DNA from 4 places in the Mesorhizobium sp. WSM4847 genome. Region 2 is predicted to be linked to each of the others. Evidence: riboswitches for the same ligand, from Rfam matches in the RefSeq annotation. Region 2 holds a riboswitch; each other region holds the start of a gene.
The links. A riboswitch is a leader RNA that binds a small molecule or an ion and turns the genes downstream of it on or off. The one in region 2 is predicted to bind cobalamin.

Region 1 (8,455 bases), on a different contig from region 2:
TCGTAGCGGGCTCCCTGAACGCGAAGCGGCGGCGCAGGAGTTCGATCATGGCCAAGAACTCCGCTGCCCCGATCAGGGTCGGGGTTCCACCGCCGAAATGCACGTCGTTCACGGGCAGCCCCTGCGGCGCTTGCTCCGAGACCAAACGGATCTCGTCACGCAGAACGGCCACATAGTCGAGGATCGGACCCTGATTGCGGGCAATCGTGGTCGGAAAGCCGCAATACCAGCAAATCGATCGGCAGAACGGAATGTGGAGATAGAGCGACACCGGATCGTCAGCGGGCAGACCTCTTAGCCATTCCTCATAGCTTTCGGCGCCGACCGCTGCGGAGAACTCCGGCACAGTCGGATAGATGGTGTACCAAGGCAGGAGAGCCTCGCGATGTTTTTTCAGGATAGAAGTCTGCAACAGTTTCCCTCCCAAGCTGATAACTGTCCTCCTTTTACCCCTGCGATCTCCTGTGTCTCTGCGCTATGTCAATTCCATTCCGCTTCGCGCCGTGTAATCACACCGTGCAAGGAAAAGGCGGGATTTGATCCCGCCTTTCGATGTTTCGCTCACATCATGCCGATCGAGCCGCCAGCCCCACAGCGGGTCTGGATGAGGAAGTCACGCTGGTACCTTCTTTCTGGACCGCTTCTCCGGCGCCGAGACTTCAGGCTCTTTCGGTTTGCGGCCGAGTCCCATTGTCTTAGCCAGGGCAGAGCGCGCAGCCGCGTAGTTCGGCGCGACCATGGGATAGTCCGCCGGCAGACCCCATTTGGCGCGGTATTCATTAGGGCTCAGCCCGTAATGGGTCGACAGATGACGCTTTAGCGATTTGAATTTCTTCCCATCCTCAAGGGAGACAATGTAGTCCGGCGTCACCGATTTTCTGATCGGGACCGCCGGCGTCAACACCGTCGGCTCTTGTGCCGAGACGCGACCGGCCGCCGTGCCCTTCAAAGCTTCGTGCACTTGGCCGATCAGGGCTGAAAGGTCCCCCACCGGAACGGGATTGTTGGAAACATAGGCTGAGACAACATCTGTGGTAAGCTGGATGAGGTTGTCGATGTTTTTGAAGTCTTCTTCTGGCATGAAACTCTCCGGGGGATTGGTCTGCGGAGCGTCGCTTCTAGTGGTGATCTCCGCCGAAAGCAACAAATGTCACGACAGGATTGTTCGTTGCTCGTCCAACATTGAGGTCTATAGCGCCACTTCACGCTGTCGTGACACTGATCTGCGCGGGATCGCTGTCCATAACCGCGCCAGTATCCGCCATTCAGTCCCGATCTCGTCCGTCTGAATTGCAGAGGGGAGACGCAGAACGCTTGTAAACTATGAGCCGTGCACTCGATGGGGGCAGAAAAGCTTGCGCGTGCGAAACAGGTTGGCGTGGCGGCAGCATGTGGCGATAGGCCACGGAACCGACCAAACCCTCAGGCGAACAACAGCGATCGCGCGCGCCCACCAATGGAATCCGCCGTCGGGCGATGAATACACCGCAGTCACTGTTTCCGCCGCTCAATTGGCTTGGTCGGCAGGCACGATTCCATCGATCCGCTGATCTAGCGCAGGGCGTTCGCAGGCCGCATGTGGAGAATGGTTTCCGTGCACATCGCAAGGACTCCATTTATGAAAATTCTATTCACTGCGATGGCTGTGGCGCTGGTGGCAGCCACAGCTTTTGCTGCGCAGTTAATTCCGCCAGACCTCAGAGAAACGGCACTGGCCACCTTCGAGCCCTTGCCATTCACGCCGGCGCTCACCAACAACCGGAGCACGCCGGAGAAGATTGCCCTCGGCAAGGCACTGTTCTTCGATCCACGCCTCTCGTCCTCAGGCGTTTTCTCCTGCAACTCGTGCCACAACCTGGCCACCGGGGGCGACGACAATCGTGAGACTTCGATTGGCCATGGTTGGCAGAAGGGGCAGCGCAACGCGCCGACGGTGTTTAACTCCGTCTTCAACAAATCGCAGTTCTGGGACGGTCGCGCCGAAGACCTGAAAGCTCAGGCCAAAGGGCCGATACAGGCCGGTGTCGAGATGGCCAACACATCGCATCGAGTGGTCGAGACGTTCAAATCGATGCCGCAATATGTGGAGTGGTTCCATTCAGCTTTCCCGGATGAAGCCGATCCCATCACCTTCGAAAACGTAGCCAATGCACTCGCAGACTACGAGGCGACACTGGTCACGCCGGCCCCCTTCGACGCCTTCCTCAATGGCGATGACACCGCCATCGGTCCCGAAGAGAAACAGGGCCTGGCCCTTTTTATGGAAAAAGGGTGCTCGTCCTGCCATTCCGGTGTCAATATTGGTGGGGAAGGCTATTACCCATTCGGCCTCGTAGAGAAGCCTAGCGCCGACATTCTGCCGGAGAACGACAAGGGACGATTTGCCGTCACCAATGTACCAGAGGATTCCTATGTTTTCCGCGTGCCATCGCTGCGCAACGTAGCAATCACCGCGCCATACTTTCATTCGGGCAAGGTCTGGGACCTGAGCGAGGCGGTCGCCATCATGGGCACCACCCAGCTTGGCGAAGAGCTAGCGCAAATCGAAATCGATCGGATCGTTGCCTACCTTAATTCGCTGACCGGAAAGCGACCGGAGATCACATATCCCATCTTGCCAACTGAAACGCCCACAACACCTCGACCTCGATCCTAGGCATTGGGAAACAGGCAATCGCGTCGGGGGCCAATGAGCATTCCTTGACCGATCTGGGCGAATGGCCACAAGCGCAGCCGTCCGATTGGGCCGTGATACGTCGCGGCACGATTGAGCGTTCGCACGTTGGTGGCAGGAGCCACTGCCTTGCACCAGCGATGCCCCTCGCGGGGAGATCGACGGCAGCCAGGGTGGCGTTCCCGTCAGCACCTCCGCAAAGTCACATCGACCAGTCGCCCTGCCAGTCCATCACCACCTTGCCCGAGCTGCCGCTGCGCATCGCGTCGAAGCCTACTTGAAAATCATCAATGCCGATGCGGTGCGTGATCAGGCCGCTGACATCGAGCGGACCCTGCACCAGCGCGATCATCTTGTACCAGGTTTCGAACATCTCGCGGCCATAGATGCCCTTGAGATGCAGCATCTTGAAGATGACCTTGTTCCAGTCGATCTCGAAGCCGGTCGGCGCGATGCCCAGAATGGCGATCTTGCCGCCATTGTTCATGGCGTCGATCATGTCGCGGAAGGCGGGTGCCGCACCCGACATTTCGAGGCCGACGTCAAAACCTTCGGTCATGCCGAGCGCCGGCATGATATCGCGCAGCTTTTCCTTCGACGCGTCGACCGCATGCTGGACGCCGAGTTTTTTCGCCAGCGCCAGCCGCACCGGGTTGATGTCGGTGATGACCACCTTTCGCGCGCCGACGCACTGCGCCACCAGCGCACCCATGATGCCGATCGGCCCGGCGCCGGTGACCAGCACGTCCTCGCCGACCAGATCAAAGGACAGTGCGGTGTGGACCGCATTGCCCAGCGGATCGAAGATTGCGGCGATCTCGTCGGGCACGTCGTCGGGGATCGGCACGACGTTGTGCTGCGGGATCGCCAGATATTCACCGAAGGCGCCGGGCCGGTTGACGCCGACGCCGAGCGTGTTGCGGCACAGATGCCCCCTGCCCGCCCGGCAATTGCGGCAATGGCCGCAGACGATGTGGCCCTCGCCCGAAACACGCTGGCCGATCTTGTATTCGGTGACCGCCGCGCCGAAGTCGGCGACCGTGCCGACGAATTCGTGGCCGGTCACCATCGGCACCGGCACGGTCTTCTGCGCCCACTGGTCCCAATTGTAGATGTGGACGTCGGTACCGCAGATCGCGGTCTTCTTGATCTTGATCAGAACGTCGTTCGGGCCGATTTCCGGCACCGGCACCTCTTCCATCCAGATGCCCGGCTCGGCCTTGGCCTTGACCAGCGCCTTCATCATGTTCGACATCAGATGCTCCTTACACCTTGGTTGGTTCTACTCCTCGCCGCTCCTCCGGTAGCCTAAACAACGGAAAGGTAGGCTCGGAAGCACACCTGAGATCTTTGGATCGATCGTAATGTTGGCGGCTGCCTTTGTGTCGCGCAACACTTCACCGCGACCCGTGCGCTTGAAAAACTCTGTTTTCAGCGAACCTCAGCAGAAGCGGAGCAATCGCCATGCCAAACGCAGCCAAGCTTCAATTCAAGCGATGAGGAATGGTCGCAGCTTGCGGCTGGGCGGTATGGCTATTTTGTCGATGTCCGCCACATGCGAGGCATTCCCTCGATACCGATGCTTTCGATGGTCGATCTCGCCGCCGATATCTCGATGGTGCCGGTGCACAGGCGGCATCCGCAAGCGTTCGCCCCTCGGTGAAGTGTCTGTTGACCGCTGGCTGTGTGAGAGGCTGAAGTTCATGGACAAAGCCGCCTTCCCCCATTTCGTGATCGAAATCATCCGTCCTTCGGACCGGAAGCGGCTTCCCAGATCCTGCCCCGCCGCTCAGCCGTCCAGCGGGCCTTCGGCTGGACGACAAGGGTGGGACTCGCACGCGTCGACCGACTTGCGCGCGGCTTTCGATGGCGTCCTTTCTGCCTTAAATATCCGCGAAGCCCGCGGGTCACATGTTTGCCCGTCACAGTGGCTCAGCGGCCTGCGCCTGCACTTTCTCCCGCAATGCGCATGCTGCAGCGACCATGTTGATGAGGGCAGGGCGGACCTCCTCCCATTTCCTTGTTTTGAGGCCACAGTCCGGATTCACCCACAATTGGCCGTCCGACAGTCGCTCGCGGGCAAGTTGGGCGAGATGCAAAATCTCGCCAATCTCCGGGACACGTGGTGAGTGAATGTCGTAGACGCCAGGACCGATGTCATTCGGATATTTGGACTTGGTGAAGGCGTCCAGCAGTTCCATTTTGGAGCGCGACGTCTCGATCGAAATGACGTCCGCGTCCAGTTCAGCAATCGAGTCGATGATCTCATTGAACTCCGAATAGCACATGTGGGTGTGAATTTGGGTCGCGTCCTCTACAACCGTTGAAGCGAGACGGAAGCATTCGACTGCCCAGCCGAGATAATGTTTCCAATCGGACTTCCGCAGGGGCAAGCCTTCGCGAAACGCGGCCTCATCGATCTGGATCACCCTTGCGCCAGCTCTTTCAAGGTCGGCCACTTCATCGCGGATGGCGAGTGCGATCTGGCGGCAGGCCTCGGCGCGGGGTACGTCGTCGCGAACAAAAGACCAGTTAAGAATTGTCACTGGGCCTGTGAGCATGCCCTTCACCGGCTTTTTCGTCAGCGACTGGGCAAATTGCCACCAGAGAACCGTCATCGGATTGGGCCGCGATACGTCGCCGAAGATGATGGGAGGGCGCACCAGCCGGGAGCCGTAACTTTGCACCCAGCCATGCTGGGTGAAGGCGAGGCCGGACAGCTGCTCGCCGAAATGCTGGACCATGTCGTTTCGTTCGAACTCGCCATGTACCAGCACGTCCAGCCCGATCTCCTCCTGCCAGCGGACCGCCGCCTCGGTCTCCTTCTCCAGGAAGGCCTGGTAATCGACATAGCTCAGCCGGCCCTTCGCATGAGCGGAGCGCGCCCTGCGCACCTCGGGCGTCTGCGGGAAGGACCCGATCGTCGTCGTCGGGAACGGCGGCAGGCCGAGCGTGTCAGCCTGGACTCTGGAGCGCTTGGCAAATGCGCTCTTTCGTTGCTTCATGGCGCCGTCAATGCTGATAACCCGCCCATGGACGAGCGGATCATGGACCTTTCCAGACATTGCGCGCGCCGCGGCCGCCTCGGCAGAAGCTTTCAGTGCGCCTGCTACGGCCTCCCTGCCTTCGGATAAGGCTTGGGCCAGCACAAGCAGCTCTTCACTCTTCTGGGCGGCGAATGCCAGCCACGAACTGACATCCACATCGAGCGCGGTCTCCATCCGCAGGTCCATCGGCACATGAAGCATCGAGCAGGAAGGCGCAATCTCGACGCGATCCAGCGGCCAGCCGGCAACGATCGGCTTGATGCGGTCGAGAATGGCAGCCAGGTTCGCGCGCCAGACGTTGCGGCCGTCGATCAAGCCAAGCGAGAGCACCAGATCCTTCGGTGCGAGCCGACCAACCGTCTCCAACTGCTCGGGAGCGCGCACGAGGTCGAGATGCAGGCCCGCCAGGCGCAGCGAAAGCGCGGTCTCCAGATTGTCTCCCAGCGGCCCGAAATAGGTCGCCAGCATAATTTTCAACTTGGGCGCGGCTTTCGACAGCTGGCCGTAGGTGAATTCGAAGGCAGCTCGTTCGTTCGGGCTAAGGTCGAGCACAAGCGCCGGCTCATCAATCTGCACCCAGTCGGCCCCCGAGAGCTCCAGCCTCCGCAGGAGTTGCTCGTAGACGGGCAGCAGCCGCGGTAGGAGCGCTATGGGATTGAAACACTGGTCGGGAGACTTCGCCAGCTTGAGGAAGGTGACCGGTCCAAGGATGACCGGGCGTGTATGGATGCCGAGCTCTTTTGCCTCCAGAAAGTGATCGACTGGTTTCGTCGACGAGAGGGCGAATGCCTGATCGTCGCTCAGCTCCGGCACGATGTAGTGGTAGTTCGTGTCGAACCATTTGGTCATTTCCATCGCGGTTACGCGCTGGCCCTGAACTGCATGCCCGTGACTGGCGTGAACGCAACCCGCGGCATCGCCTTGCGTCCCGCGCGCCATCGCGAAATAGATGTCGAGCGGGACCTCGCCGCCCGTCCAGCCGTAACGGGATGGCACGGCGCCGACCATTGCTGCGGTGTCGAGCACATGGTCATAAAGTGAGAAATCGTTCGACGGGATTTTCGACACGCCGCGGTCGTGCTGCTCGCTCCAGCTGGCGGCACGGAGTGCCTTCGCCGTCGACAGAAGGTTGGCAGCAGAAGATTTTCCGGACCAGTAGCTTTCGAGCGCGAATTTCAGTTCTCGCCGGCGACCGATACGCGGCATGCCAAGCGTTGCTATGGGAACTTGCTGGGAGACATTCATTCCATACCCCGATGGTCGCGGCGGGGACAAGGAAGGCGCTAGAAGGCCGGCATAAACGCCGAGCTGCCGCGGCCACCAGACACCCCGCCCGTGGACGTTGTTTACCGTGGCAGGTCTCCTGGCTCGCGGGTCACAGCCTCTGCCCCGTCTTCCCGGGGCAGTTCGCCCCAGTGACATTGATGGGTTTGGCTCGCCGCTTACAGTTGCGGGGGCAGCGCCGGCATTGCACCGGCTTCCCTCTTAGCTCCGCTACGGCAACGCCTAGCGGAGAACCACGACACGCGGACAATCGCAGCAGCCCGCTTTGTTGCCAATGCGGTATAAAGAAATGTTTATGTGTTTATGTGAACCGTTCACCTGCGGCGTGTTCCCAAGTAGCAGGTCGCGGTAGAGCTGAGCCATTTGCGCCACTCGCCGGTCTGCGCAGGCTGTGCCTGGCCGCTCGGGCAATCTGCCAGTCTACGATCCCGGCTCAAAACGACTTTCGTCAAAAAGGGCGCGTGTTGGCCATTCATGATCGGGCGGCAGTACTGGCCCGAAGTGCGACAACGTTCCTAAGCCTGCAAAATTGAAATTTGGAGAAAACCGGCATCCTTCTCGGACTGGTACGTTCGATTTACACGCGCTTGTCTGGACAGCCTGCACAACGGAAGGTGGGCAATACGTGGCCGAAATGCTGCCCTACAACAGCCCCGCCTGCTCAGCCTCGCGGCGCAAATTCTGCCGCGGCCTGGGGCCGATCTGCTGGATCACCAATCCGGCCGCCAGTGAGCCAAGGTCGCCGCAGGTCTGCAGGTCGCGGCCTTGCGTATAACCATGCAGGAAGCCGGCGGCATAGAGATCGCCGGCGCCTGTCGTGTCGACCAGTTCCTTGATGGCGGTCGCCTTGATGACCACCGTCTCGTCGCCGCGCACGATGACGGAGCCTTTTTCCGAGCGGGTCACGGCGGCGATCCTGCAATCCTTGCGGATCTGCGCCAGTGCCTCGTCGAACGACGACGTCTGGTAGAGCGACTTGATCTCGTGACTGTTGGCAAAGACGATATCGACCGTGCCCGAGCGCATCAGGTCGAGGAATTCGTCGCGGTAGCGGTCGACGCAGAACGAATCCGACAGCGTCATCGACACTTCGCGGCCTGCCGCGTGCGCCAGCTTGGCCGTCTGGCGGATTGCCTCCTTGGCGCGCGGCGGGTCCCACAGATAGCCTTCGAAATAGGTGACCTTGGCGCCAGAGGCCTTGTCGGCCTCGACATCCTCCGGCCCGAGCTCGACGCAGGCGCCGAGATAGGTGTTCATCGAGCGCTCGCCGTCGGGAGTGACGAAGATCATCGAGCGCGCCGTCGGCGGGTTGCCCTTGAGCGGCCTGGTGTCGAAGGCAACGCCCTGCGCATGGATGTCGTGGGCGTAAATTTCGCCCAGCGCATCGTTCGAGACCTTGCCGAAGAAGGCGGCGCGACCGCCGAAGCTGGCGACGCCCGCTGCCGTGTTG
Region 2 (5,479 bases):
GAAGAGGGCGCAGCTTGCAATCAGGCGCAGATGCAACGGGCCGGCCAAGGGCCGGGACAGATGCGGGATCATCAGCCCGACGAAACCGATGACACCTGCGACCGAGACCAGGATCGCCGTCGAGAAGGCAGCGACGAGAAACGCCGTCCTGCGCATCCGCACAACCGGCACGCCGAGGCTTTCGGCAGCATTCTCGCCGGCCAGGAAGGCGTCGAGCTTGCGATGGTTCCACAGGCCATAGGCAAGAATGGTGCCCGCGCCAAGAGCAGCCAGCCCGACATTGTCCCATCGCGCCAGGCCGAGCCCGCCCATCGTCCAGAACAATACCGAGTGAGCGGCGCGCTGGTCTCCGGCGAAGACGAGATAGTTGGTCAGGGCGGCGAACATGAACGAGACGGCAAGCCCGGCCAGTATCAGCCGTTCGGGGCCTTGCCCCCTCACCCGCGAAACCAGCAAAAGCACGATGCCGGCGGCCAATATGCCGCCGGTGAAGGCGGCAACCGGCAACGTCCAGATGCCGAAACGGTCGCCAAAAATGGTGATGACGGAAACAGCGCCGGCCGCGGCACCGGAGGACAGGCCGAACAGGAACAGATCGGCGATGTCGTTTCGGGTTACCGTCTGCAGCAGCGCGCCGATGACGCCCAGCCCGGCGCCGACACAGATCGCCATGATGGTGCGCGGCAGCCTGAGATCGACGACAATCTTGGCAACCGGGATATTGCCGAGCGAGCCGGGCACGAGGTCTCCGTCCAGCCCGGCCGCATGTCCGAGCGCAGCAATCACGTCGCTCAACGCTATGACCGTCGATCCATAGGCGATCGACAGCAGAGCAAGCGCGGCGATTGCTGCCGCTCCTGCTGCCATGGCCATTTCGAATGCCCTGTGGCGCAAGCTCAGAAGGCTTCCGGGTGTATCGCGCTGGCGATCTTGCCGATCGCCTCGATGTTAGCAGGTCCGGGCGTCAGCTCGGCATAGCGCAGCGCGACGAAGCGCTCGTTCCTGACCGCATCGGTCTCCTTCATTGCCGGATGGACTTTGAGGAAGTCGAGCAGTTTCCTGTAACCGCCGCCGTCCTGGTAGTCGAGCAGGATCAGGAACTGCGGATTGCGGGAAGCGACCGTTTCCCAGTCCGTGTTGCCCCAGCTCGTCTGCATGTCGGCCATGATGTTGTCGCCGCCGGCAGCGGCGATCATGGCGCTGGGGATCGCGAACTTGCCTGATGTGAAGGGTTTGTCTTCGCCGGAGTCGTAGAGAAACACCCGCGTCCGCTCGCGGTCGCCGACCTTTGCCGTGATATCGGCGAGTTGCGCTTTCCAGCCTGAAACGAGTTTTTCCGCCTTGGCTTGCTTGCCGAAAATCCTGCCCAGCTTTTCGATGTCGCCGTAGAGCAGGTCCATCGAGGCGGCGGGGCGGTTGTTGTCGAGATGGACGCAGCTTTCCGTCAGCACCAGCGTCTTGACGCCGTGCGGCGCCAGCGTATCTGGCGTTACGTCGCCGCCCGGCTTCATGCCGTAATACCAGCCGGCGAAGAAGAAATCGGGCTCGACCGCGACCAGGTTTTCGAGCGTCGGATATTTCGGCGCAAGTTCCGGGATCGCGCCCTGCTCGGCCTTGAATTCCGGACCGACCTTGTACCATCCGGTGATGCCGGTCAGGCCGACGATCGACGGTTGCAGCCCCAGAGCGAAGGCCATCTCGGCCATGTTCATATCCTGGATGACGGCGCGCTTCGGCGCGGCGTCGAACGTCAGCGGCGTGCCGCAGCTGTCGACTGTTACCGGGAAAGCGAAGGCGGTCTGGGCAAGCAGCATAGAGGCAAAAGACAGTGCGAGGCGTTTCACGGATGTTGCTCCTTGGTTGGATCAGAAGAGGCACGGTTCGGGACTTCGAACACCGTGAGTTCGCGGTCTTCGGTCGGATGGCGCAGCCGAAGCACCTCGACGCCGAAAATCTCGCGAATCAACTGCTTGGTCAGCGCCTCGCGCGGACGGGCGAGTGCCTGCAGGCGGGCCTCGTTCATCACCGCGACCCTGGTGGCAAATGGCGTGACCAGCGACAGATCATGCAGCACCGCCACGACGGTCATGCCAAGCTGCGATACGAGTTCGAGAAGTTCGCTGCGGGCGCGCGGATCGAGATGATTGGTCGGTTCATCGAGGAACAGGATTTTCGGCTCCTGGGCGATGGCGCGCGCCAGCTGGGCGCGTTGCCGCTCACCACCCGACAGCGAGCCGATCGTGCGGCCGAGCAGCGGCAGCAGGCCGGTTCTGCGAAGCGCTTCGACGACGACGTCGCGTTGCTCGCTCCTGCGTCGCCAGCAGGCATGCGGGACCCGCCCAAGTCCGACGTAGTCGATCACGGCAAGCCGCGGATCGGGCTGATCGGTCTGGCCGACGACCGCCATGTGCAGCGCCCGCTCGGCGGCCGGAAACGTCTCCAGCCGGCGTCCGGAAAATCTCACATCTCCCGCGCTCGGACGCAGCGTGCCGCATAGCATGCGCAGCAGCGTCGTCTTGCCGGCGCCGTTGGGACCGATGATGGCGAGGCGGTCTCCCGCCGCGACCGAAAGGCTGACCGCACTGACCAGGCGCTGGCCATTCGCCGTGGCGCTCAGTTCACGCGCTTCAAGAAGAGGCTGGCAGGCGTCCAACTTACCGTCACTTTCTCAATGGCGACGGAAGGAAGCTGGACCGGCCGACAAGACCGATGTCCACGTCTCCTCCCGGCACACCCCGTCCGGTCAACTCGTGCGATGGCAGGTCTCCTGGCTCGCGGGTCCTTGCGCCATCCTGCCTTCCCAGCCTTGCCGGCCAGTGGCATTTTCGGATTTTGCTCGCCGCTTACAGTTGCGGGGGGCAGCCACGGCCTCGATCCGAAGATCTCACCGTGTTCCCTTTTCACCCCTCGCCTTTCGGCTTGGGGACCATCAGTCAGCCCCCCTAGTTTTCCGCCAATCCCAGCGCAATAAGTTTCCGGGGTTCGGAGTGCCCCGCGAGCAATGGTCTTGTCAGAACGAGCATACCGAATCTCGTAATGTAATAACGTTACTACTTAAAAGACAACGCCTGCTCCCGTCAAGCCCTTCGCCCAACGCCTTGGACTTGCCGACCACCGTCGCATTGCGCGGTGCGCAATTTCGATCAAACTGCCTCCACCAGGAAGCGATACCATGACCTGGCCAATGCGCAGTCCCACAGCAAGGAGCCATATGAACCCGACCGAGAAAGCGCTGTGGTTCGTCGAAAGCCATCTGCCGGAGGCCATCTCGCTCGACGATGTCGCCAACAGCAGCGGCGTGTCGCGCTTTCACGTGACGCGGGCTTTCGGTGCGGCGACCGGACGTTCGGTGATGGGCTACCTGCGTTCTCGCCGGCTGACCGAGGCGGCGCGCAGGCTCGCCGCCGGCGCACCGGACATCCTCTCGGTCGCGCTCGACGCCGGCTATGCCTCGCATGAGGCTTTCACCCGTGCCTTCCGCGACCAGTTCGGCACCACGCCGGAACTGGTGCGCGCGCAAGGCTCGCTCAAAAACCTCGATCTCGTGGAGCCGATCCTGATGGACCAGTCCTTCCTCGCCAATCTCGAGCCGCCGCGTTTCGAAACCAGCCGGCCGTTCCTCATCGCCGGTCTCGGCGAGCGCTACAGCTGCGAAACCAGCGCCGGCATTCCGATGCAGTGGCAGCGGTTCGGCCCCTATGTCGGCAACATTCCAGGCGAGGTCGGCGACATCGCCTATGGCGTCTGCGTCAACGGCGACGATGCAGGCAATTTCGACTATATCGCCGGCGTCGAGGTGTCCGATTTTTCGGACCTGCCGAAGGGGTTTTCGCGCGTACGCGTGCCGGCGCAGAAATACGCCGTGTTCGCCCATCGTGACCACATCTCGACCATCCGCCGCACGGTCAACACGATCTGGAACAAATGGCTGCCGGCCTCCGGGCACAAGATTGCCGACGCGCCCGAATTCGAGCGCTACGGCCCCGAATTCGATCCGCGCAGCGGCAATGGCGGGCTGGAAATCTGGATACCGGTCGGGTGAGGAACGGCCAGTTTTCAACTTGTGTTGGAGACTAGTGTCGAGGCGATCCGCCTTATCTTGCCTTCTCCCCTTGTCCCACAAGGGGAGAGGGGAAAGACGCTACAAGTCCAAATTCCAGTTCTGGCCGACCAGATCCTTGCCGAAGGCGTGGTGGCGTTCCTGATTGGCCAGCTTGAACCCGGACGCCTCGTAGATGCGACGCGCTGAGGTGAGCACGTCGTTGGTCCACAGCGTCAATTTCTTGTAGCCCTTGGCACGGGCAAAGCCGATGCATTCCTCGACCAGCCGCCTGCCGATGCCGAGACCGCGCGCCGAGGGTTCGACATAGAGCAGGCGCAGCTTCGCCACCGCGTCCGACTGGCGCACGAGAAAGACCGAGCCGACGGCTTCCCCTTCCCGCTCGGCGATCCAGCTGCGTTCCCATTTCGGATCGTAGGATTTGACGAAGGCGCCGAGGATTTCGGCGACCAGCGCCTCATAAGTTTCGTCCCAGCCATATTCCTGCGCGTAGAGCAGGCCCTGGCGATGGATGATCCAGCCGATGTCGCCGACCTGCAAAGACCGCAGCATGTAAGGGACCCTGGGCTCTGCACTCTCGCCCAGCAGGCGCTGCACCGTCTGCATCGCCTTGACCAGCCTGTCCTGTTCCGGTGCGGAAAGCCGGTCGAGCAGGGCCGCGACCTGATCGTGCGAACCCTGGTTCAGCGGCGCGAACGCCGCTCTTCCCGCCGGCGTCAGCGCAATCGACGAGCGCCTAGCATCGGCTTGCGTCGCCACGCGCTCGACCAGACCACGCTCCTCGAATTTTTTCAGCAACCGGCTGAGATAGCCGGGGTCGAGCCCGAGATCGCGCGCAAGATCGGTGGCGGTCAGGCCATCGCGATGCGCCAGTTCATAGAGCACCCGAGCCTCGGTCAGCGAGAAGGCGCTTTTCAGCAGCCCTTCATCGAGCAGCCCGATCTGGCGGGTGTAGAAGCGGTTGAAGCCCCGCACCGCATCGATCCGCTCCCTGCCGGGTTGATGATGAATCGTCATGGCATCCTCCTGCCAGCACAAGATCAACCACTTAGTTGACTTAGTCAAGTATCAGTTCGAAGCAGGCTGCGGCTGTCGATCAGCTCACTCAACGCCTTGACTCTCGCCAGCCACCGGCTTATCTCACCGCCACGTTAGCACTCGCCATTGGTGAGTGCTAAGCGTAGGTCCGGCGCCGCCGGGCTTATAGGTTTGTCCGGCGCCGCCGGACGGAGGAACTATTCTCACCATTCTCACCGAGGAATAAAAAATGGCAAAGTCGAAGTTCCGCCCGCTTCATGACCGCGTGGTCGTACGCCGGGTTGAATCCGAATCCAAGACTGCCGGCGGGATCATCATCCCCGACACGGCGAAGGAAAAGCCGCAGGAAGGCGAGATCATCGCCGTTGGTTCCGGCGCCCG
Region 3 (8,455 bases), on a different contig from region 2:
TCTGCGGCCCCGGCTTCACCGAGGCGCCCTTGCCGGCATCATAGAGGTCGATGATCTCGGCAAGCCGCTCCGGCGTCAGATCCTCGAAAGTATCCTTGAAAATCATCACCATCGGCGCGTTGACGCAGGCGCCAAGGCATTCGACCTCTTCCCACGACAGCGTGCCCTTATCGTTGGTGTGGAACTGGTCGTGATGGATTTTCGAGCGGCACAAATCCATCAGCGCTTCCGAGCCGCGCAGCATGCAGGGCGTGGTGCCGCAGATCTGGATATGCGCGCGGGTGCCGACCGGGTTGAGCTGGTACTGCGTGTAGAAGGTCGCGACCTCGAGCCCTCTGATGTAGGGCATGCCGAGCATGTCGGAGATCGTCTCGATCGCCGCCTTTGTCACCCAGCCTTCCTGCTCCTGCGCCAACATCAGCAACGGGATGATCGCCGACTGCTCGCGGCCCTTCGGATATTTGTTGATCCATTGCTTGGCCGCAGCCGCATTCGCCCGGTTGAAGGCGAAGGAGGCTGGCTGGAGGCTGGCTTCTGCGAGACGGCGGACTGACATTTATCGATCGACCTCACCAAACACGATGTCGAGGGAGCCGAGAACGGCGGTGACGTCGGCCAGCATGTGGCCGCGGCACAAAAAGTCCATGGCCTGCAGATGCGCGAAGCCGGGCGCGCGCAGCTTGCAGCGATAGGGTTTGTTGGTGCCGTCCGAGACCAGATAGACGCCGAACTCGCCTTTTGGGGCTTCGACCGCCGCATAGACCTCGCCGGCCGGCACGCGATAGCCTTCGGTGTAGAGCTTGAAGTGATGGATCAGCGCCTCCATCGAGCGCTTCATCGCCGCGCGCTTCGGCGGCACCACCTTGCCGTCGAGGTTCGACACCGGCCCGCTGCCTTCCTTGCCGAGCAGCAGGTCGACGCACTGGCGCATGATTTTCGCCGACTGGCGCATCTCTTCCATGCGCACGAGATAACGGTCGTAGCAGTCGCCGTTCTTGCCGATCGGAATGTCGAAATCCATCTCGGCATAGCATTCATAGGGCTGAGACTTGCGCAGATCCCAGGCGACGCCGGATCCACGCACCATGACGCCCGAAAAACCCCAGGCCCAGGCATCGGCCAGCGAGACGATGCCGATGTCGACGTTGCGCTGTTTGAAGATGCGGTTGCCGGTCAGCAGTGCGTCGAGGTCGTCGAGCGATCTCAGGAACGGATCGATCCATGTGCCGATATCCTCGACCAGCTGCTGCGGCAGGTCCTGGTGGACGCCGCCGGGCCGGAAATAGGCTGCATGCATGCGCGAGCCGCTGGCCCGCTCATAGAACACCATCAGTTTTTCGCGCTCGACAAAACCCCACAGCGGCGGCGTCAGCGCGCCGACATCCATTGCCTGTGTCGTCACATTGAGGATGTGCGACATGATGCGGCCGATTTCGCAATAAAGCACGCGGATCAATTGGCCGCGCTTCGGCACCTCGATGCCGAGCAGCCGCTCGGCGGCAAGCGCGAAGGCATGCTCCTGGTTCATCGGAGCGCAATAGTCGAGCCGGTCGAGATAGGGCACGGCCTGCAAATAGGTCTTGGCTTCGATCAGCTTCTCGGTGCCGCGATGCAACAGCCCGATATGCGGATCGACGCGATCGACGACTTCGCCATCGAGTTCTAGCACAAGACGCAAAACACCATGCGCCGCCGGATGTTGCGGGCCGAAATTGATGTTGAAGTTGCGGACGGAGGTTTCAGCCATTCTGGCGTCTCAATTCGTCTTGGCTTTTTCGTCGCCTGGAAGGACGTAATCCGTCCCCTCCCAAGGGCTGAGAAAATCGAAATTGCGGAATTCCTGTTTCAATTCCACCGGCTCGTAGATGACGCGCTTGGCTTCGTCGTCGTAGCGCACCTCGACGAAACCGGTCAGCGGGAAATCCTTGCGCAGCGGATGGCCTTCGAAGCCGTAATCGGTCAGGATTCGCCTGAGATCGGGATGGCCCGAGAACAGCACGCCATAGAGATCGTAGGTTTCGCGCTCGAACCAGTCGGCGCCCGGAAACACACCGGTGATCGACGGCACCACCGTCTCCTCGTCGGCCTGGACCTTGATGCGGATGCGAATATTCTGCTTCGGCGACAGCAGGTGATAGACGACATCGAAGCGCTTGGCCCGCGATGGATAATCGGCGCCGCAGACGTCGATGATCGAGATGAACTGGCATTTTGGATCGTCGCGCAGGAAGCTCACAACCTCGATCAGATCCTGCGGCTCGACCGAGATGGTGAGTTCGCCATAGGCAAGCACCGCATCGCCGATCCGGCCGCTCAGCTTCTCGCCGAGATAGGTCGAGAGTTCATTCAGGCTCATCATCGCGCTCACCGCTCGATCGTGCCGGTGCGGCGGATCTTCTTTTGCAACAGAAGGATGCCGTAGAGCAGCGCTTCCGCGCTCGGCGGACAGCCGGGCACATAGATGTCGACCGGCACGACGCGATCGCAGCCGCGCACCACCGAATAGGAATAGTGGTAGTAGCCGCCGCCATTGGCGCAGGAGCCCATCGAGATGACGTAGCGCGGCTCCGGCATCTGGTCGTAGACCTTGCGCAGCGCCGGCGCCATCTTGTTGGTCAGCGTGCCGGCGACGATCATGATATCGGACTGGCGCGGCGAAGCGCGCGGCGCAACGCCGAACCTCTCCGAGTCATAGCGCGGCATCGAGGTATGGATCATCTCGACCGCGCAGCAGGCAAGACCGAAAGTCATGAACATCAGCGAGCCGCTGCGCGCCCAGGTGATCAGCGCCTCGGTCGAGGTGACGAGAAAGCCCTTGTCGGCAAGCTCGTCGTTGATCTCGAGGAAAAAGGGATCATTCGCCCCCACCGGCTTTCCGGTGCTGGGGTCGAGAATGCCTTTTGGCTTCGGCGCGACGAGCGTGCCGGAATTGTCGCTCAATCCCATTCCAGCGCTCCTTTCTTCCATTCATAGGCAAAGCCGATGGTCAGCACCGCCAGAAACACCATCATCGACCAGAAGCCGAGCATGCCGATCTGGCCGAAAGACACTGCCCACGGAAACAGGAAGGCCACTTCCAGATCGAAGATGATGAACAGGATCGACACCAGGTAGAAGCGAATGTCGAACTTCATGCGGGCATCGTCAAACGAGTTGAAGCCGCATTCATAGGCGGAAAGCTTTTCTGGATCGGGATTGCGGTAGGCCACCAGGAAGGGTGCTGCAAGCAGCGCCAGGCCGACGACCAGCGCCACGCCGATGAACAGGACGATGGGCAGGTACGAACTCAACAATGCGTTCATGCTGCAGCTTTCCGTTGGCGGCCAATCCACTCTGATTACAGCACCGGACCCACTTGCGGAAGCGTGACAGTTTAACCACTGAACCGTTTTAGGGGGCTCTATGCTGCAACGCGGCGAGGGTTAGCGCAGGGCTTTCGGTGAAGCAAGTCAAACCTTGTTCAAAACACGGTGCTCGACGGCATATCCGGAAAAACTGGTCCGATCCGCTCCTGTTTGATTTCCTTCACTGTTCACTCCACTTTTCTCTCCTGACATGGATGCCGCCAAAACCCTGCTAGCATGGCGCGGAATCATCGCTCCCACCTTTGGTCAAACGCCGACAGAGTGCCGTCTGCATGAAGGAAAAAATCTCGCTCGCCATGGCCCGGCGCATCGCGCTTGCCGCACAGGGGTTTGCCGATCCTCGCCCTAACGGCACGCCCGATCGCCGCCATCTGGCCCGTGTGCTTGCCCGGACCGGTCTGCTGCAGATCGATTCCGTCAGCGCGGTGGTGCGTGCCCATTATATGCCGCTCTATTCGCGGCTTGGCCCCTACCCGCTCGCTCTGCTCGACAACGCCGCCGTGACGCGCAAGCGCAAAGTCTTCGAATATTGGGCGCACGAAGCCTCCTTTCTGCCGGTCGAAACCTATCCGCTGATGCGCTGGCGCATGGAACGGGCCGAACGTGGGGAGGAAATGTATAACGGGCTGGCCAAGTGGGGCCGCGAGCGCACCGCCTACATTGAAGACATCTTTCGCGAGGTCGTCGAACGCGGCCCGATCGCCGCTTCCGCCCTGGAAGGCCAGAAAGGCTCAGGCGGCTGGTGGGGCTGGAGCGACGCCAAGCACGCTTTCGAATGGCTGTTCTGGGCCGGCCGCATAACCACGGCGTCACGTCGTGGCTTCGAGCGGCTTTATGATCTGCCGGAGCGCGTGCTGCCGCCGGCAGTACTTGCCTTGCCTGTGCCCTCGCCTGAGGATGCGCACCGCGAATTGCTGCGCATTTCCGCCCGCGCCCACGGCGTCGCGACAACTGGCGACCTGCGCGACTATTTCCGCCTCTCCCCCGCCGACATCAAAGGCCGCATTGAGGAACTGGTCGACGCCGGCGACCTCTTGCCGGTGACCGTCGAAGGCTGGAGCAAGCCCGCCTATCTTCACAGGAATGCCCGTTTTCCGCGCAAGATCGAGGCGCGCGCCTTGCTCGCTCCCTTCGATCCGGTAGTCTTCGAGCGGGCGCGTACGGAAAGACTGTTCGACTTCCGCTATCGCATCGAGATCTACACCCCTGCCGAAAAGCGCCAATACGGCTATTATGTGCTGCCGTTCCTGCTCGGCGAAAGGATCGTGGCGCGCATCGACCTTAAGGCCGACCGCCCGGCCGGCGTGCTGCGCGTCCATGCCGCCTATGCCGAACCCGGCGCGCCGCCGCAAACCGCCGCCGAACTTTTTGAGGAATTGAAGCTGATGCAGGGCTGGCTCGGGCTCGAACGCATCGAGGTGACGCCTGCAGGGGATCTGGGCCAGGCGCTGGCGGAAGTCGCGGTTTCGTAAGGGATTGCCGATGTCGGCGCCGCCCCTCACCTGCCTGCCGGCATCCTCTCCCCGTATAGAGACGGGGAGAGGGACGCTGTCATCGATGGTTTCGCCAATCGCCAGCGTTGCAGGAGGGGGCGCCGCGGTTGCGGCCAGTTCTTTCTCCCCGTCACCATACGGGGAGAAATGCCCGGCAGGGCAATGAGGGGCAGCGCCGACATCGAAAATTGCTCTGAAGCGTTTCCCTCGCCGTGTCGGAAGCATGCGTTGACACGACTGCCTCCACAAGCCTAAATCCGGTTCAGACGGTCTCCTCTCGGCAAAGGGAGGAGCCAAGAGGGAATGCGGTGCGAAATCTCGATTTCAAATCCGCGGCTGTCCCCGCAACTGTAAGCGACGAGCCAAGGCCGATAACCACTGGGAAAAATCCCGGGAAGGCGGCACGAAGGCGATGACCCGCGAGCCAGGAGACCTGCCGTCTAGGACTTAAGAATCCGATCGCCTGGCGGGTTTTCCGGGCAAGGAGCCTGATTTGGAACGCGACAGCAGTTTTTCGGCTGAGACAGCGGGCGTATTGTCCGGCGATGATGATGCTCTGGCCGACGTCACCGTGATCGTCTGCGCCTCCTGCCGTGACGAGACCGGCTCCGACGGCCATCCTCGCGCCGGCGAATTGTTGGCCGAAGACTCGCGCCGCGCCGCCTCTGGCGAAAACATCCGTATCCGCAGCGTCGAATGCCTCGGCAACTGCAAGCGCCGCCTCAGCGCCGCTATCCTGCGCGACGGCTGCTGGAGCTATGTCTTCGGCGACCTGACCGCGACCAGCGGCGCCGATCTCATCACCGGCGCAAAACTCTTCGCCACCTCGACCGACGGCCTCATGCCATGGCGCGGCCGCCCCGATTGCCTGAAGCGCGGCCTCGTTGCCCGCATCCCTCCCCTCGACCTTTTGAAGGACCAGATATGACCACTTCCGCATCGCGCGTGCCCTGCACCGTCGTCACAGGCTTCCTCGGCGCCGGCAAGACGACGCTGATCCGCCATCTGCTCGAAAACGCTGGCGGCAAGCGGCTGGCCATCATCGTCAACGAGTTCGGCGACATCGGCATCGATGGCGAGATTCTTAAGGGATGCGGCATCGACACCTGCCCTGAGGAAAACATCGTCGAGCTGGCCAATGGCTGCATCTGCTGCACCGTCGCCGACGATTTCGTCCCGGCGCTCGACCAGATCCTGTCGCTGACGCCCAGGGTCGACCATATCCTGATCGAAACCTCCGGGCTGGCCCTGCCCAAGCCGCTGGTCCAGGCCTTCCAGTGGCCGACGGTGAAGAGCCGGGTGACGGTCGACGGCGTCATTGCCGTGGTCGACGGACCGGCGCTGGCCGAAGGCCGCGTTGCCAACGACATGGACGCCCTGCAGGCGCAGCGCGCGCAGGACGCGACGCTCGACCACGACGATCCGGTCGAGGAGGTGTTCGAGGACCAGCTCGCCTGCGCCGACCTGATCATATTGTCGAAGAGCGACCTGATGGACGCCGCCGGCTCGGCCCGCGCCAATGCCGTCATCGGCAAGCACGCCGCCCGCGCGGTGAAGATCGTGCCGGCCTCGCAGGGCAAGGTCGATCCCTCCGTGCTGCTCGGCCTCGGCCTTGCCGTCGAGGACGACATCGAGAACCGCAAGACCCACCACGATGACGAGCTCGATCACGAGCATGACGATTTTGACTCGTTCGTCATCGACATTCCGTCGATTGCCAATCCCGAAGAGCTGGCTTTGCGTGTCGCCACGGCGGCGGAAGAAGAAAACGTACTGCGCGTAAAAGGCTTCGTCGAGGTCGGCGGCAAGCCGATGCGGCTGTTGCTGCAGGCAGTCGGGCCGCGCGTCAACCACTATTACGACCGCGCCTGGACCGCCGCCGACGATCGCCGCTCCCGCCTCGTCGTCATCGGCCTGAAAGGGCTGAACCGCCCGGCGATCGAGCGTATCCTCGCCGGCTGACCTCAGGCACGAGCCGCGATGCACATCCTCACCACCACATCCGCCTCGCTCGACGATCTTGCCGAGCCTGTCGATCTCAGGCAGACGCCTGCGGATGTCGTGGCGCTGTCCTTCACCGACAGCGATCTGGCCGGGCTGGCGGCGGCGTGGCAGGCGGACGCGGATCGCCTGCCGTCGATGCGGTTGGCCGCCTTGCGCGATCTGCGCCATCCGATGTCCGTCGACCTGTGGATCGACAGCGTCGCCCGGCACGCCAGGGTTGTTCTGGTTCGCATCCTCGGCGGTTACGACTGGTGGCGCTACGGCTGCGATCAGCTCGCCTCGACCGCCCGCGCGCACGGCATAAAACTGGCGCTGCTGCCCGGCGAATGCCGCGACGAGGATTTGCGTCTGATCGAAGGCTCGACGCTGCCGCGCCAGGAGCTCGACGGCCTGCTCGGCTATTTTCGCGAAGGCGGCCCGGAGAATATGACGGCGCTGGTGCAGAGGTTGGCAAGTCTCGCCGGATCAGATGTGGCGGTCGCTGAACCTGTCAGCGTGCCAAAAGCCGGCTACTATCAACCGGGACTGGGGGTCGTCGAGCGCGACGTCCCCCTCCCCCTCGAGGGGAGGGTCCGGCCGCAGGCCGGGGGTGGGGTCGCCTGTGAAGTGCGCCAACACTCTGAAGTGCGCCAACAGCAAACAACGTCGAGCACTGCCGCAACGACCCCGCCCGGCCCTGCGGGCCACCCTCCCCTCGAGGGGGAGGGGGACGTCGTGCCCATTCTCTTCTACCGCTCGATGCTGCTCGCCGCCGACGTCGCGCCGATCGACGCATTGTTTGACGCGCTGCGGCAGCGCGGCATCGCCCCCGTGCCGATCTTCGTCTCCAGCCTCAAGGACCCGGCCTCGCTCGCCTTTGTCGAAACCGCGCTTGCCACGCTGAAGCCGGCCGCCATCATCACCGCGACCGCCTTCGCCTCGGGTGCCGAGCCCGGCGTCGAAACCCTGTTTGACCGCGCCGGCGTTCCTGTCTTCCAGGTCATCGTCGCGACGACACGCCGCGATATCTGGCAAGACAACCAGCGCGGCTTGGCGCCCGCCGACCTCGCCATGCATGTCGTCCTGCCTGAACTCGACGGCCGCATCCTTGCGGGCGCCGTTTCCTTCAAGGGCGAAAGCGAGGTCGATCCCGCATTGGCTTTCCGCGCCTTCGCCAACCGGCCGGAGCCGGACCGCGTCGCCCAGGTGGCGAACCGTGTCGAGGCGTTCGTGCGCCTGCAGCGCACGCCGCGCGAAAAGCGCAAGCTCGCCATCCTGATCCCCGACTATCCGAGCGCCCCCGGCCGCACCGGCTACGCCGTCGGCCTCGACGTGCCGTCCAGCGTGCTGGCGATGCTGCACGACCTGAGCGAACAGGGCTATGTCGTTGAAGGGATTCCGCAAACGCCGCGTGCATTGCTGGGGATGCTGGAGTCGGTCGATCAAGGGTTGGCATTGAAGGAGTATCTGACCTTCTCGAAGGAATTGCCTGCTGAGGCAATGGCTGTGGTAGAGGCCGCATGGGGGAATGCTGAAGATGAGACAGGTTGGTGCGAGGCACCCCCCTCTATCCTGCCGGACATGTCCGGCAGGACAGAGGGGGGCGCGACGGAG
Region 4 (8,455 bases), on a different contig from region 2:
TGTCGAGATCGAGATAGTCGTAGCGCAGCGCGATGTTCAACTCGTCGAGCACCAGAAGGCTAATCGATGGATCGGCCATCAGCTCGAGCACCTTGGCCCAGGCAGCCTCGGCGGCGGCGATGTCGCGCTTCAAATCCTGCGTTTCCCAGGTAAAACCCTCGCCCATCGTGTGCCAGACGACCCGGTCGCCGAAAGCGGCAAAGGCGTCCTTCTCGCCGGTATGCCATTTGCCCTTGATGAACTGGACGACGCCGACGCGCCTGCCGTAGCCGAGCATCCTCAGCGCCAGCCCGAAGGCGGCAGTGGTCTTGCCCTTGCCGGGCCCGGTGTTGACGATCAGCAGTCCCTTCTCGACCGTCTTGGCCGCGACCTCGGCGTCCTGCACCGCCTTGCGCTTGGCCATCTTGGCGCGGTGGCGTTGCTCGTCCCTGTCATCGATATCGGTCATATCACTTCACCTTGAGCGGCAGTCCCGCCACCATCAGCAGCACCGTGCCGGCGACGGCGGCGACCTGCTGGTTGAGCCGGCCGGCGGCATCGCGAAACCGGCGGGCAAGCGCATTGTCAGGCACGATGCCCTGGCCGACCTCGTTGGAAACCACGAACCACGGGCCGCGCGGCCGCGACAGCACATCCGCCAGCCCTCGGCATTCGGCCTCAATGTCGCGTTCGGCCAGCATATGGTTGGACAGCCACAGCGTCAGGCAGTCGATCAGGACAGGCCGGCCGTCAGGCAGCGCCCCGATCGCGCCGACGAGATCGAGCGGCGCATCGATCGTCGTCCAGCCGTCGCAACGCCGCGCCCGGTGCAGCGCGATGCGTTCGTGCATCTCGTCGTCATAGGCTTGCGCCGTGGCGATGTAGGTCCACGGCGCTGGACAGGCCGTCACCAGGCTTTCGGCATGCGCGCTCTTTCCCGAGCGTGCACCGCCGACGACCAAGGTCAGCTTGCTGCCTGGAGCAGCGCGATCAGGCAAGGCTATCGCGCAGGCCGGTTGCGGTGCCGGTCAAGCGGCCGCGCACCAAGCCGACGACAGCGCCGAGCACCAGCCAGAACACCAGATTGGTCAGCGTCACCGCCACCACGAACTGGTGGTGCAGGCCTTCCGGGATGGGCGATTCGAAACTGTCGGGCTGCGGCGCGCCGACAATATGCGGCGCGACGATCAACGCTACGGCAAGAAGGGCCAGCGGCAGCGATTTGCGAAAGGCGAGCAGCCCGAGACCGGCAGCCGTCGCCACCACGGTCGCCGTCCACCAGATCTGGCGCTGGGCGAAATCGGCCGCCGGCATCGCCGGCAGTTCGGGCGGCAGGCCGAGGTTCGGGGCCAGCGTGAACACGGCGAAGCCGGCAAGGCCCCAGAACAGGCCCTGTCGCCAATTGCCGATGCCGCCGGCGAATTCCGAAGCGGCGACCAGGATCAGCGCAAAGCCGATGCCGGTGACGACGTTGGCAACGACGTTGAAAGCGAAGCGCTCGAAGCCATCGGCCGGCGCCCAGCCTTCCTCTTCCGCGGTGGCTGCTTCAGCCGGCACGGCGCTGCTCATGGCATTGCTGCCTGCTGCGGCCGGCGCCAAACCATGGTCATGCGTGTGACCACCGCCGGCCTGTTCGTAGACTTCTGCCTTGAGGATGAGTGGCACGGTGGCGTAGGCCTGCATGCAGGCCAGAACGACGCCGGCCACTAGCCCTGCGATCGCCGCGATGAACACGACGTTGCGAAACAGTGTCATGGTGTCAGCCCCTCGTCAGTGGCAGGGAAAGCCCATCGAATGGCGATAGTCGTGAGCGGCATTGTGGACCGCATCGATATGCGAGAAGCCGACAAAGCCCATGACGAAAACGCCGAGAAATGCAGCAAGCGCCAACTGCACAAAGCGCGACTGCGAGGAGACGGAAGCGCCGAGCGAGACGGAAGCGGTATTCATGTCTTGTCCTTTCGCCCTCCACCCGAGGGCATAGAAGTCAGTTCTCCTGTCGCCGGCAGGTCTCCTGGCTCGCGGATCAGCGCCCTTCCCCACCTTCCCGAAGAAGCTCTTCCCGAAGAAAATCTTCAGTGGCATATGGAGAGGACTACCGCACACAGTTGCGGGGGCAGCCACGGCATCGGGCGAATTTTGCCCCTACCGCATTCCCTCTTGGTTCCAAAACGGAACCGACGACGGCTGCGACTATAGGCAGAATCGCCGCGCCCGGCAAACCAAATTCCGCCAGCTAGCAGCGCGAATGCGCCGTGCCGGCAGACCAGCTTGGTTCCTCGACGCCGCGATCTTGACAGGTTGAAAGCCGATCGTCCGCGCTGCCCCGGGGCGCTGTCATCGATGGTTTCGCCAATCACCAGCGTTGCAAGAAGGGCGCCGGCGTTGCGGCCAGCTTCTTTCGCCCCGTTTACGGGGAGAAATGCCCGGCAGGGCAATGAGGGGCGGCGCCGGCCTCGACCACTGGCTGCGAGCGGCATACGGCGCTTTAGCCTAAGCCCTGGGCATCAATGGGCCCTGTCTTCTTTTGTCCGGGGCAACCATGATAGTCGTCTTGCAGCACTGAATCAGAATTGCGAGACCATGACCATTCCTACGCCGGCCGTTCAGGACCGATCCAGGCGCATCATCGCCATCGACGTAGCCCGCGGCATCGCTTTGCTTGCCATGGCGAGCTACCATTTCACCTGGGATCTCGAATTCTTCGGCTACACCGATCCCGGCCTGACCGCCTTTGGCTGGTGGAAATTCTACGCGCGCTGCATCGCTTCGACCTTCCTGTTCCTGGTCGGCGTCAGCCTGTTCCTCGCCCATGGCAAGCAAATCCGCTGGAACGGCTTCTGGAAACGCTTCGCCATGGTCGGCGGGGCGGCGCTCGCCATATCGGCCGCCACCAGGCTTGCCACACCCGACAGTTTCATCTTCTTCGGCATCCTGCACGAGATCGCGCTCGCCAGCCTGCTCGGCCTGGCGTTTCTGCGGCTGCCGGCGCTGCTGACGCTGGTTGTCGCAGCTTTCGTCATCACCGCGCCGCTCTACCTCAGGTCCGAGATCTTCGATCATCCGGCCCTGTGGTGGGTCGGCCTGTCGGCAACCAACCCGCGCTCCAACGATTATGTCCCGCTGTTTCCATGGTTCGGCGCTGTGCTTGCCGGCATCGCAGCGGCAAAGCTTGCCTTCGCCTCCGGCATGCTGACGCGGCTGGCGGGCCTAACGCCCGGCCGCTGGACTAATCCGCTGGTCTTTATCGGCCGGCACAGCCTCGCCTTCTATCTGATCCACCAGCCGGTGCTGATCGGCTCGGTCTGGCTGATTTCGCAAGTCATGCCGGCAGCCGTCGAAACCAGGCAGGTCACCTTCCTGAAAGAATGCCAGGCATCGTGCGAGCAATCGCGCGACACGGAGTTCTGCAGCAGCTATTGTGTCTGCATGCTCGATACGCTCGAGGGCGAGGCCACGCTTGATCGGCTCTACCGCAACGACCAGGCTGCGGAATGGAAGGCGCATCTCGACGAGCTCGCCGGCGCCTGCACTGCCAAGGCCGACGGCACTTTGATGGAGGGAGGAGCACAATGACCGACCATCAGCAGAAACCGGGCCAACAGAAACCGGGACAGCAAAAACCGGGGTTTATACCGTGGCCGCCGCTGATCTATGTCGCGGCCATCGCCGTCAGCATCGCGCTTGGCTTGCTTTATCCGCTGCCATGGATCGGCGGCCTTTTGGGCGACATCCTGTTCGCGGCCGGCTGGGTGGCATTGTTCGGCGTCGTCGCACTCTGGTTCACGGCGATCCGCATCATGATCCGGGCAAAGACGACGCTCCACCCGAACGCCGTGCCGGACCATCTGGTTACATCGGGCCCCTTCGCCGTCAGCCGCAATCCGATCTATCTGGCCAACACGCTGCTGATGATCGGCGTTGCCCTTATCTCGGGGAACGTATGGTTCCTGCCGCTGGCGATCATCGCCGCCTTCGCAACGCAGAAAATGGCGATCGAGGGCGAGGAAAAAGTTCTAGCAACGAAATTCGGCAAGAAATACCGGGATTACGCAAAAAGGGTGCGCCGCTGGATTTGAGGCGGCAACCGGAGCGGAGCGTACACTTGAGTAGGTGAGCATCAGAAGCGCAGAAAGCCACGCTGGCTGGCCGCCAGAGTAGAATTATCAAAAAGGCCGATCAGGTGTTGACGCCAAGCTCCACCAGCCGCTCGACGCAGGACTCTTCGGCCTGGTCGAGTTCGGCCAGGGTCTCTTCGAGATCGCGGCGCTTCTGGCGCAGATCCTCGCGCTTTTCCTCGATGCGCTTGATCATCAGATTGAGCTGACCGACCTCGCCGGGCGGCTCCTTGTACATCTGGATGATTTCGCGGATCTCGTTGATCGAAAAGCCGAGCCTCTTGCCGCGCATGATCTGGCGGATGAGATGCCGGTCCGACGGGCGAAACAGCCGCGTGCGGCCGCGCCGCACCGGCTGCACCAGCCCCTCGTCCTCGTAGAAGCGCAGCGTCCGCGTCGAAACATCGAATTCGCGGGTCAGTTCGGTTATCGAATAATATTCCCGCATCATCACTCCAAATGCCCGGCCGCGCTGCGAGTTCCAACCATGCGGCCTCGCTATCCGCACGCGTGTCAGAATCGGCCAGAGGCTGGTCCAAATCTCGCATGGCATTTACGTAAAAGTCAATTGAGCGGGCGTCGCTCACACGCCGAACCACCATGTGGCGAGGCCGAGAAAGGCAAAGAAGCCGACGACGTCGGTGACCGTCGTGACGAAAACCGCCGAAGCCACGGCCGGGTCGATCTTGAACCGGTCGAGCAGCAGCGGGATCAGGATGCCGGCAAGTGCGGCCACGAACATGTTGATGATCATCGCCGCGGCGATGATGCCGCCCAGGTTGGGATCGCGGAACCAGGCGGCGGCGACGATGCCGATCAGGATGGCGAAGATGATGCCGTTGATGAAGCCCACCCCCATCTCGCGGCGAATGATGCGGCCGGCATTGTAGATGTCGAGGTCCCTGGTCGCCAGCGCCCGCACCGTGACCGTCATGGTCTGCGAGCCGGCATTGCCGCCCATGCCCGCCACGATCGGCATCAGCACGGCCAGCGCCACGATGTGCTCGATCGTGCGGTCGAACAGGCCGATCACCGAGGCCGCCAGGAACGCCGTCAAAAGGTTGACGAGCAGCCACGGAACGCGCGAGCGCGAGGTCGAAAGGATGCTGTCCGACAATTCTTCGTCGCCGACACCGCCCATGCGCAGCAGATCCTCCTCGGCTTCCTGCTGGATGACGTCGACCACGTCGTCGATGGTCAGCACGCCGACCAGCCGCTCGTTCTCGTCGACGACGGCAGCGGAGAGAAGGTCGTATTGTTCGAATTCGCGCGCCGCCTCCTCCTGGTCCATCGTCGCCGGAATGGCGTGCCTGGTCTCATGCATGACCTCTTCGACCTTGATCGAGCGCTTGGTGCGCAGGATCTGGTCGAGGTCGATGGCGCCGAGCAGCTTAAAGCTCGGATCGATGACGAAAATCTGGCTGAAGCGGTCGGGAAGGTTGTTGTCCTCGCGCATGTAGTCGATGGTCTGGCCGATCGTCCAGAATGGCGGCACCGCGACGAACTCGGTCTGCATGCGGCGACCGGCAGTCTCTTCGGGATAGTCGAGCGAGCGGCGCAGCCTGATCCGCTCGGTGAACGGCAGTTGCGACAGGATCTCGTCCTGGTCTTCCTTTTCGAGATCCTCGAGAATGTAGACCGCGTCGTCGGAATCGAGGTCCTGGACCCCCTGGGCAATCTTGGCGTTGGGCAGGCTGTCGACGATGTCGCGGCGGATAGCCTCGTCGACCTCGGTCAGCGCGGAAAAATCGAAGTCGGCGCCCAACAATTCGACCAGCGCGCGGCGCTGTTCTGGATGAAGCGCCTCGATCAGGTCGCCGAGTTCCGATTGGTGCAGGTCGTCGACTTCACGCTTTAGCGTCAGCGTGTCGCGATCGGCGATCGCGGCACCGATCTGGGCAAGGAACGACGATAGAATGGCGCCGTCCTCGCCATAGATGTCGGCGCTGTCCTCAGCGGTCCTGGCGCCGGTCGTCTGTTCGTCCTGGCCTTCCACAAGCGCCTCCCGCCATTCAGAATTCCGGAAAAGCTGCGTGTCAGGTCTAGCGCATGACTATGAAAATCGGAATCGATTTCCAGAAAGGATCATGAGCAGCGTCAAATTGCTACAGCGTCTGTCAGATTTCGAAGTCGATGTCAGCCGGCGCAATCATCCACCAATCGCACAACGTCTTCGGCTCTCCCATAAGCGTCGCGCCGAGGCTCCTCGGTATGTTCCCTATCGGCGTCTCTGGGGGCTACCATTGCGGGCGGAGTCAATATTCTCACCGACGTGCCACCAGCCTGGCGGCCGCCTGGCGCTTTCGACATTTGCGGATGGCGGCTGGAAACCTTATATAACCCAACTTGTGCATGCTGCGGCGTGCGCAGATCAATCGTAGAGAAGGATACAGATGCCGGACTCGGATGCGGCGATACCTCGAATTGCTCTCATTTCAACCCACGGCTACGTAGCAGCCAACCCGCCACTGGGCGCGGCCGATACCGGCGGACAGGTGGTCTATGTCCTGGAACTTGCCAAAAAGCTGGCCCAGTTGGGTTATGCCGTCGATATCTGGACGCGACGATTTGAAGACCAGCCTCCTGTCGATGAAGTGGCCGACGGGGTTCGCGTCCTGCGTGTCGCCTGTGGCGGACCCAATTTTATTCCGAAGGAATATCTCCACCGCCACCTTCTCGAGTGGTGTGAAAACGCGCTGCGCCTGATTCGCCGGGAAAATCTCTCCTACGACTTCATCAACAGTCACTACTGGGATGCCGGCGTGGCGGGGCAGCGGCTGTCCGAAGCGCTCAATATCCCGCACATCCATACGCCGCATTCGCTTGGCATATGGAAGCAGCGCCAGATGAAGACCGACTACCCTGACAAGGCCGATACGTTCGAGGCCGAGTTCAATTTCAGCGAGCGCATAAAGCACGAGACGATCATCTATCGAAGCTGCGCCATGGTGATCGCAACAACGCCGCCGCAGGTCGACATGCTGGTCGAGGACTACAGCCTCGAGCGCGACCGCGTGCACATGATCCCGCCCGGTTACGACGACAACCGGTTCTTCCCCGTCAGCGAGGCGTCTCGTCGGTTGATCCGCCATCGGCTCGGCTTCGAAGGGCGAACGGTCCTAGCGCTCGGCCGGCTCGCCACCAACAAGGGCTACGACCTGCTGATCGATGCGTTTTCCGTGGTGGCGCCGCGTGTGCCGGATGCGGTCCTGAGGCTCGCTGTCGGCGGCGAGAACATGGACGAGCAGGAACAGAAGATCCTCAACCAGCTCAAGCAACAGGTCGAACAGCTAGGCTTGCAGGATCGTGTCGTCTTCTCCGGCTATGTTGCCGACGAGGACCTGGCCGACACCTATCGGGCGGCGGACATGTTCGTCCTGTCGAGCCGCTACGAGCCGTTCGGCATGACCGCGATCGAGGCAATGGCTTGCGGAACGCCGACCGTGGTTACGATCCATGGCGGCCTCTATCGCGGGATCAGCTATGGCCGGCATGCGCTTTTTGGCGATCCGTTCGACAAGGAAGATCTCGGCATCACCATCGTCAAGCCGATGAAGCACCAGCGCCTCTACGGCCGTCTGGGCCGCATGGGCGCGCACAAGGCGCGCAGCCTGTTCACCTGGACAGGCATCGCGCAGCAACTGGTCAGCCTTGTCGAAGGACGTCCGGTGCTGAAGGCGGTCGACGACCATGATTGGGACGAGCCGTGGAACGACGGCGATTGAAACCGATCGCGCTTTTGTCGAGTGATCTCGACGGGACCCTGGCTGGCGATGCGCCGGCGACGTCACGCTTTCGGTTGAAATGGGAGGCGCTCGATCCCGAGCACCGGCCGGTTCTCGTTTACAACAGCGGTCGCCTGGCCGACGATATCTTGAACTTCGTCGACGAAGTCGCCCTGCCGGCGCCGGACTATGTGATCGGCGGTGTCGGCACGATGCTCGCCGGTCCGCGGCACACCTCGCTCCCCGCACACTTTACTGATTTGGGGCATTTTACCCAAAGATTTTCGGAAGGCTGGTCGCTTGAAAAGATCGATGCGGTGCTCGGGTCGCTCAAAGACACCGTCCGCCAACCCGACGGCTATCAGCACGCCTTCAAATCGAGCTGGTACCTGCTCGACGCAAGTCCGGAAGCCCTTGCCAGCATCGAGCGTGCTTTGGCCGAGGCCGGCCTGTCGGTGACGATGGTTTATTCGAGCGGACGCGATCTCGACATCCTGCCGCGCTCAGCAGACAAGGGCCAGGCGCTGGCCTGGCTCTGCAATGAGCTCGGCATCGGCCTCGATGAGGTGGTCGTCGCCGGCGATACCAACAATGATCGCAGCATGTTCGAGCTGCCCGGTGCGCGCGGGATTG

Region 1: another riboswitch for cobalamin. It lies ahead of metE (5-methyltetrahydropteroyltriglutamate--homocysteine S-methyltransferase); the one in region 2 lies ahead of AC0L28_RS34150 (ABC transporter ATP-binding protein).
Region 3: another riboswitch for cobalamin. It lies ahead of AC0L28_RS14255 (DUF1636 family protein); the one in region 2 lies ahead of AC0L28_RS34150 (ABC transporter ATP-binding protein).
Region 4: another riboswitch for cobalamin. It lies ahead of AC0L28_RS14080 (CbtB domain-containing protein); the one in region 2 lies ahead of AC0L28_RS34150 (ABC transporter ATP-binding protein).

What each region holds. Positions count from the first base shown of each region.
Region 1 covers NZ_JBVVPY010000012.1:72,640-81,094, forward strand. Annotated here, with positions in the region: gene hemN (oxygen-independent coproporphyrinogen III oxidase) at 1-412, opposite strand, end outside; gene AC0L28_RS18590 (Ros/MucR family transcriptional regulator) at 614-1,081, opposite strand; gene AC0L28_RS18595 (cytochrome-c peroxidase) at 1,619-2,656, shown strand; gene tdh (L-threonine 3-dehydrogenase) at 2,877-3,929, opposite strand; gene metE (5-methyltetrahydropteroyltriglutamate--homocysteine S-methyltransferase) at 4,597-6,942, opposite strand; cobalamin riboswitch at 7,058-7,258, opposite strand; gene AC0L28_RS18610 (adenosine kinase) at 7,648-8,455, opposite strand, start outside.
Region 2 covers NZ_JBVVPY010000057.1:64-5,542, reverse strand. Annotated here, with positions in the region: gene AC0L28_RS34160 (FecCD family ABC transporter permease) at 1-867, opposite strand, end outside; gene AC0L28_RS34155 (ABC transporter substrate-binding protein) at 897-1,844, opposite strand; gene AC0L28_RS34150 (ABC transporter ATP-binding protein) at 1,841-2,653, opposite strand; cobalamin riboswitch at 2,741-2,946, opposite strand; gene AC0L28_RS34145 (AraC family transcriptional regulator) at 3,212-4,042, shown strand; gene AC0L28_RS34140 (bifunctional helix-turn-helix transcriptional regulator/GNAT family N-acetyltransferase) at 4,142-5,077, opposite strand; partial or broken gene AC0L28_RS34135 (co-chaperone GroES) at 5,328-5,479, shown strand, end outside.
Region 3 covers NZ_JBVVPY010000008.1:201,362-209,816, forward strand. Annotated here, with positions in the region: gene AC0L28_RS14225 (NADH-quinone oxidoreductase subunit E) at 1-556, opposite strand, end outside; gene AC0L28_RS14230 (NADH-quinone oxidoreductase subunit D) at 557-1,747, opposite strand; gene AC0L28_RS14235 (NADH-quinone oxidoreductase subunit C) at 1,757-2,359, opposite strand; gene AC0L28_RS14240 (NuoB/complex I 20 kDa subunit family protein) at 2,365-2,946, opposite strand; gene AC0L28_RS14245 (NADH-quinone oxidoreductase subunit A) at 2,937-3,302, opposite strand; gene AC0L28_RS14250 (winged helix-turn-helix domain-containing protein) at 3,638-4,837, shown strand; cobalamin riboswitch at 5,109-5,313, shown strand; gene AC0L28_RS14255 (DUF1636 family protein) at 5,352-5,786, shown strand; gene cobW (cobalamin biosynthesis protein CobW) at 5,783-6,820, shown strand; gene cobN (cobaltochelatase subunit CobN) at 6,839-8,455, shown strand, end outside.
Region 4 covers NZ_JBVVPY010000008.1:167,953-176,407, forward strand. Annotated here, with positions in the region: gene cobO (cob(I)yrinic acid a,c-diamide adenosyltransferase) at 1-448, opposite strand, end outside; gene cobU (bifunctional adenosylcobinamide kinase/adenosylcobinamide-phosphate guanylyltransferase) at 450-947, opposite strand; gene AC0L28_RS14075 (CbtA family protein) at 970-1,734, opposite strand; gene AC0L28_RS14080 (CbtB domain-containing protein) at 1,750-1,929, opposite strand; cobalamin riboswitch at 1,967-2,176, opposite strand; gene AC0L28_RS14085 (heparan-alpha-glucosaminide N-acetyltransferase) at 2,563-3,555, shown strand; gene AC0L28_RS14090 (methyltransferase family protein) at 3,552-4,058, shown strand; gene AC0L28_RS14095 (MerR family transcriptional regulator) at 4,159-4,545, opposite strand; gene mgtE (magnesium transporter) at 4,681-6,093, opposite strand; gene AC0L28_RS14105 (glycosyltransferase family 4 protein) at 6,491-7,822, shown strand; gene AC0L28_RS14110 (HAD-IIB family hydrolase) at 7,819-8,455, shown strand, end outside.